2 regions of the Leifsonia sp. Y878 genome follow, and region 2 is predicted to be linked to the other one. Evidence: riboswitches for the same ligand, from Rfam matches in the RefSeq annotation. Region 2 holds a riboswitch; the other holds the start of a gene.
What was found. A riboswitch is a leader RNA that binds a small molecule or an ion and turns the genes downstream of it on or off. The one in region 2 is predicted to bind glycine.

Region 1: it holds a riboswitch for glycine, as region 2 does, so the genes downstream of both, AC25Y4_RS14625 (L-serine ammonia-lyase) here and gcvT (glycine cleavage system aminomethyltransferase GcvT) in region 2, are expected to answer to the same signal.

Annotation. Positions count from the first base shown of each region.
Region 1 covers NZ_JBYHFS010000004.1:277,510-280,908, reverse strand. Annotated here, with positions in the region: gene AC25Y4_RS14630 (winged helix-turn-helix transcriptional regulator) at 64-480, shown strand; gene AC25Y4_RS14625 (L-serine ammonia-lyase) at 481-1,878, opposite strand; glycine riboswitch at 2,078-2,176, opposite strand; gene AC25Y4_RS14620 (MFS transporter) at 2,313-3,399, shown strand, end outside.
Region 2 covers NZ_JBYHFS010000001.1:257,002-260,400, reverse strand. Annotated here, with positions in the region: gene gcvP (aminomethyl-transferring glycine dehydrogenase) at 1-346, opposite strand, end outside; gene gcvH (glycine cleavage system protein GcvH) at 431-808, opposite strand; gene gcvT (glycine cleavage system aminomethyltransferase GcvT) at 854-2,017, opposite strand; glycine riboswitch at 2,083-2,190, opposite strand; glycine riboswitch at 2,191-2,288, opposite strand; gene AC25Y4_RS01185 (hypothetical protein) at 2,471-3,346, opposite strand.

The DNA.
Region 1 (3,399 bases), on a different contig from region 2:
CTTCCCGTCGGGAAGTAGGCACTTTCAGGTGCGTTAGTTACCCGCGGGTGGAAGGAACCATCGATGGCAACCATGACCGCCGCCGCACAAAAGGCGCAGAACAAGACGAACTACGACGCCTTCCTGGCCGTCTGCCCGAGCCAGAAGCTGCTGGACCGGATCTCCGACAAATGGGTCACGCTGATACTCACCGCGCTCGGAAGCGGCCCCGACTGCATCGGCGAGGCCGGGCCGATGCGCTATTCGGAGTTGTCCCGCACGCTGGCCGGAGTCAGCCCGAAGATGCTCACCCAGACGCTCCGGTCGCTGGAGCGCGACGGATTAGTCAGCCGCACCGCGACACCGACGGTTCCCGTCACGGTCACCTACGAACTGACAGATCTTGGACTGTCGTTGCACCAGATGATCCGCGGACTCAAATCGTGGGCGGAGACGCACATGGATGAGGTGCTTTCCAACCGCGAGTCCTACGCCAGCTAGCTAGCACTCCACCACGTTGACGGCGAGGCCGCCGAGCGCGGTCTCCTTGTACTTCGAGCTCATGTCCTTGCCGGTCTCCCGCATGGTCACGATCACCTCGTCGAGTGACACCCGGTGCGTTCCGTCTCCCCAGAGCGCCATCTTCGCGGCGTTGATGGCCTTCCCGGCCGCGATCGCGTTGCGCTCGATGCACGGGATCTGCACGAGGCCTCCGATGGGATCGCAGGTGAGGCCCAAGTTGTGCTCCATCGCAATCTCGGCCGCGTTCTCCACCTGCTCTGGCGTGCCGCCGAGCACCTCGGCCAGGCCGGCGGCGGCCATCGACGACGCAGACCCCACCTCGCCCTGGCAGCCGACTTCCGCGCCTGAGATCGACGCCTGCTCCTTATAGAGGACGCCGACGGCACCGGCGGCGAGCAGGAAGCGCACGACGGCGGCGTCCTTCACCTCCTGGCTGGCGGTATCCATGCCGGGCGCATAGTGCGTGGCATAGAACATGACCGCGGGAATGATGCCGGCTGCTCCGTTGGTGGGCGCGGTGACCACCCTGCCGCCCGTTGCGTTCTCCTCATTCACGGCGAGCGCCACGAGGTTCACCCATTCCTGCCAGAACTTCGGGTCGCGGTTCGGGTCTTCGACGAGCAGACGCTGGTACCAGGCCGGCGCGCGGCGGCGCACATTCAGCCCGCCTGGCAGCGTTCCGGTGCGCGCGATGCTGGAGTTCTTACACTCCTCCATCACGTCGCGGATGTGCAGCAGCCCGGCCGTCACCTCGGGCTCAGTGCGGCTGGCGAGTTCGTTCTGCAGCATGACACCGCTGAAGTTCAGCTCCTGCTCCCGGCAGTGCGCGAGCAGCTCGGCCGCGGTCCGGAAGGGCAGCGGGAGGTCCTGCTTCGACGCAGCCAGTTGCTCGGCCTTGGTCTGCTCCTCCCCCTCGCGCACGATGAACCCGCCGCCAACAGAGAAGAAGGTGGCCGCGTGCACAACAGCGCCAGCGGCATCCGTCACCTCGAATTTCATGCCGTTCGTATGGCGTGCCAGCACGGTGAGCGGGTGCAGCACCATATCGCTTTCGGCATACGGCAGTGAGCGGATGCCGGCGAGCACGAGCGCGCCGTCGGCCGCGATCCTGACCAGGCTGGCTTCGACCTCTTCCGGCAGGATCAGCTCTGGATGGCGACCTTCGAGGCCGAGCATCACGGCCGTCATGGTGCCGTGCCCACGGCCGGTGGCGGCGAGGGACCCGTACAGGTCGACGCGAAGTCCTACTGCGCTCTCGGCGAGACCGCGCTCGGCCAACTCGCTGGCGAACACGGCGGCTGCCCGCATCGGCCCAACGGTGTGCGAACTCGAGGGCCCGATGCCGACGGAGAAGAGGTCGAAGACTCCTACAGCCATGAGCTGTTCGATGCGAAGAGGGAGCGGAAACGGGATGGGGTCACGAGGATCTCCGATGGTCAGGCCGCGCAGGGCGCGGGCAATCGTTGAGTCCTCCCCGCTCTGTATCGGACCTGAGAGTTTCCGCGCCGGCCCTGGCTGGGCTGACGCTTGCACCGTCGGTGGGTCAGGGTGAATGCCTGGCCACTTTTCAGAGGTGCCTACCGCAGCGGTACAGGGGCCTGAGAGATTCCTGGGGAGGATTTGCTCCTACGGCGCCTGCCGAAAACTGCCGGCAGAACTCTCCCGCAGCGGATGACTGGCGTGTGAAATTGTGGGTTGTCAAAACCATACCTGAGTTCCCTCCGCTGCGGCCGGTGAGGCCGAGGCCACAAGGGGGTCCCCGTTCGGGTCACCTTCCCCAATTGTTCACCGCTCGCCAGTAGCCTGAACTCATGAACGAGCACTCCAAGCCGGAGCCCACGAATTCGCCCCGCAACTTTCCGCCGTCGCACCTGACCAGGCCAGACGGAGCCGCCGCGACGATCGGCGTGGATAACGCCCAGGTGGAGTCGGTCGCCGCCCAGAAAGCGCGCAAGGGCAGAGTGCTCTCCTGGAGCTTGTGGGACTGGGGCGGAGCGGCCTTCAACGCGGTCGTCACCACGTTCGTCTTCACGGTCTACCTCACCGGCGAATCCTTCGGCGGCGAGGCCTTCGTCTCCAGCCAGCTCGGCTGGACACTCGCGGCCGCCGGCCTGATCGTTGCGCTCCTCGCACCCATCACCGGGCAGCGTTCCGATGTCTCCGGGCGTCGCAAGTTCTGGCTGGCCATCAACACGTATGTCGTCGTTGCCGTCACCGCACTGATGTTCTTCGTCGAGCCCTCCCCCTCCTACCTGTGGCTGGGGCTGCTCCTGCTCGCCGTCGGTACCGTCTTCTTCGAGTTCGCGTCGGTCAACTACAACGCCATGCTCGTGAACGTGTCCACCCCGCGCTCCATCGGCAAGGTGAGCGGATTCGGCTGGTCGATGGGCTACTTCGGCGGCATCGTGCTGCTACTGATCGTGTACTTCGGCTTCATCAACCCCGAGGTCGGCCTGTTCGGCGTCACCAACGAGAACGGCATGGCGGTACGCGTCTCGATGCTCATCGCCGCCGTCTGGTTCGGATTGTTCGCCCTCCCCGTGCTGCTCGCCGTGCCCGAGTACCACGCGCCGGCCAAGGTCGCCCGCGACAAGGTGGGATTCTTCGCCTCGTATGCTCGGCTGGGCCGCGACATTGCAGCGCTCTGGAAGACCAGTCGGCAGACGGTTTTCTTCCTCATTGCCAGTGCGGTGTTCCGTGACGGCTTGGTAGGCGTCTTCTCCTTCGGCGGAATCCTGGCCGCAGGTACCTTCGGATTCACCGCCGGCGAGGTCATCATCTTCGCCATCGCCGCGAACGTGGTCGCCGGTGTCGCCACCGTGTCGATCGGGTTGCTCGACGACAAGATCGGTCCGAAGCCGGTCATCGTCGCATCGCTGATCGGATTGATCGTCTGCG
Region 2 (3,399 bases):
AGATCTCGGGCTGGTACGGCGTGTATGCCGTGTACCAGCTCGGGTTCTCGAGCACGTTGCGCTTGATCACAGCTGGCGTGATCGTGTCGTAGTAGCCGAGTCCGATCATGCTGCGCTTCACCGTGTTGCGGTTTGCCAGCTCCCGCAGCTCGGTGATGGCCTCACGCTCAGTCGCGGCGGGCGGCAGCGTGCTGTCGCCGTCGACGCGGAACTGGTCAACGTGGATCGACGCCGGAATAGCTGCTTCGACCAGCGCATCGACAGAGTCATAGCCGAGTGAGGCGAGCATGTGTGATTGGGCTGCGGCATCCGTACCGATGTGACGCCCTGCAAAAGCCTGAGACATGTGTGTACTAAACCTGCGCGTTCCTGGTGTGTAGAACTGGTTTGGGGAGGGGTGCTGGTGGCTGAGTGCGGTGTGCTGAGCGCGCTACTCGCCGACGAGGGCTGAGTACTCGTCGAAGCTCAGCAGCGTCGGCAGCTCGGTGAAGCTGACCTTGATGAGCCAGCCTTCGCCGAACGGGTCGCTGTTGACGAGCTCCGGGCTGGCCACGACGGCGTCGTTGATCTCGACGACGGTGCCGTTGACCGGTGCGAAGAGTTCGCCGACCGACTTCGTCGATTCGATCTCGCCGACGACGGTGCCGTTGGCAACGCTGGATCCGACGGCCGGCAGCTCGACGAAGACGACGTCTCCGAGCTTGTCAGCGGCGTAGGCGGTGATGCCGACGGTCGCGGTCTTCGCCTCTGCACCAATGCGGAGCCACTCGTGCTCTGCGGTGTACTGGAGTGCTGTCGTGTCAGTCATGGTGTCCTCTGAGGTAGTGGGGTGTGCTGGCGGGGAGTGAGCGAGTTACTTCTGGCGCTTGTAGAACGGGAGCTTTGTGACGGATGCCGGGATGCGCGTTCCGCGCACGTCGACGAACAGCTCGGTGCCGACGTCGGCCAGGTCAGGGCTGACGTAGGCCATCATGACCGGGTGTCCGAGGGTCGGTGAGAGGGCGCCGCTGGTGACGATGCCCACCGGCTCAGCGGATGCCGCTGCGTCGGCTGCTGCGTCTGCCGATGCGAACACCGGGTAGTCGGCGCGGCCGGCGCGCTTGCCCTCTGAGACCAGGCCGACCAGCACGCGGGCGTCCGCAGCAGGACCGGCTTCGCTGGCGGCACGCCCGACGAAGTCGTTCTCCTTGGCCAGAGCGACGACGCGGCCGAGTCCTGCCTGGGCGGGGAAGGTGTCCAGGCCGAGTTCGTGGCCGTACAGCGGCATTCCGGCCTCCAGGCGCAGCGTGTCGCGGCTGGCAAGTCCTGCTGGGACCAGGTTGTGATCTGCGCCGGCGACGACGATGGCGTCCCAGAGGGCGCGGGCGGCATCCGCTTGGATATAGAGCTCGAAGCCGTCTTCGCCGGTGTAGCCGGTGCGGGCGACCAGGAGTGGGAGGCCGGCGAAGGTGGCATCCGTTGACCAGTAGTACTTGAGTTCGTCGAGCGGGATGCCGAGATCGGCGATGCCTGCCGTTGCCTCGAGGATGGCGCGGGCGGCGGGACCCTGCACGGCGATGAGGGCGATGTCGTCGCTCTGGTCGGTGACGGTCACGTCGAAGCCGTCTGCACGGGCGCTGAGCGCTTCAGCGGCGGGGAAACGGTTACCGGCGTTGGCGACGATGAGGAAGGTGGTGTCGCCGAGGCGGTAGACGACGAGGTCGTCGATGATGCCGCCGGCCTCGTTCAGGAGCAGGCTGTACTTCGCCTGGCCGTACACGGTGGCCGAGATCTTTCCGGCGAGCGCGTAGTCGAGGAAGGCTGGGGCGTCGGGGCCGTCGACCAGGATCTCTGCCATGTGCGACAGGTCGAACAGGCCGGCATTGCTGCGCACGGCGTGGTGCTCTGCGAGGTCGCTGGTGTAGCGCACCGGCATCTGCCAGCCGGCGAAGTCAGTGAAGCTGGCGCCGGCGGCGACGTGAGCGTCGTGCAGGGGCGAGAGCCGCTCGTCGGTCTGGTTTTCTGATGCAGAGGTCATGAGTTCTCCGGTCGTCACCAGCCGCGAGGATGGCGAGAGTCGCGGGTTCGATTGAACCCGGTGGGAACTCCCCCTCTGTCGTCAGGCCTGAGAGCTTCGCCACACCCATTGCTGGGGCGTGACTTTCACCGTGGGCGAGTCGCGTTGGTGCCGCAACTACTTTTCAGAGTGGCCAATTCGATGCGGTACGCGTACCTGAGAGATTGTCGGGGAGGATTGCTCCTTCGGTGTTCGCTCGTCTTGCGACGTCGAATTCTCCCGCATCGACCATGATGGCCAGTTGTTCAGTTATGGGTGCAACCGGTTCTCTGAGTGCGCGAAAACCCTGTGCGATCACAGCCTAGCGGCTCGGCAGCCCGCGACCCGAAACTCGTCGTGTATGCAGACCTGTCACCCAGAATCGCCGACCTGTGTGACAGGTCGGCGATTCTCGCTGTGGCCGGATACTGCGGGTCAGCGTCCGATCGGCGTGGGGTCGACCGGGTTCGGTGGCACCTCGACCGAACCACGGATCTGATTCTGCGCCTGGCACTGGCTGGTGCAGTTCACTGCACCCTGTGAGAGCTCGATCGCGTCCTCACCGAGCACGCCGCCCAGCCGACCACCGGGCTGCACGACCCACTTGGTGACGGTGCCGGTCTGCAAGGTTTTCGTCGCCACCTGCGGGCTGTCCTTGCCGAGCAGCATCTGATGGGCGTTCGCCGGGTCTTGCGCCGTGGTCACTGCGTCGACGCCAGAGCCGAAGTTGATCTTCCCGGTAAAGCTGTTCACGAAGTAGAACAGGCCGGCGCCGAGGGTGTGGGTGAACTCGACCGGTCCGGCGAATTCAGTCTCCATCTGGAAGATACCGCCCTGCGCACCGTCCTTCGCCTGGATCTTGAACTTGCCCTGCGAGGTGGTGAACTTCACCGTGAGCGTGTCGTCCTTGATCTCGAGCTCGGCGATCCTCGCGCCGGAGAGCTGTGCGGGAGTCAACGTCGGCACCTTCGACGCGAAGATCACGGTGGGCGCGGTGACCATGCGCTGCGCGTCAGGGGCACCGGTGAGCGTGTAGTTGTAGACGCCCAACGTCGACGGATTGATATCAAAGCCCACGTGGCGGCCGCGCACAGCAATCGTGCCGCTGGCCACGAGGTCTTTGAGGTCGACCGACTTCCCCACGGCGGGGTTGTATGACTGGCCGTTGACAGTCACGCCGAAGTCACCGCCCGTTGAGGTTTTACCTGAGGCGGATGCCGGAGCGGCGATGGCGAGCGAGCCAGTGATTGCGACGGCGGCGATGAGAATGCTCGCCCGTCCGATGCTGAATTGTGAACGCGTGCGGGACATAACGAGGTCCTCCTGGGTGGGATGCGCGGGGACGAGCTGAGGTGAGCAGCTCT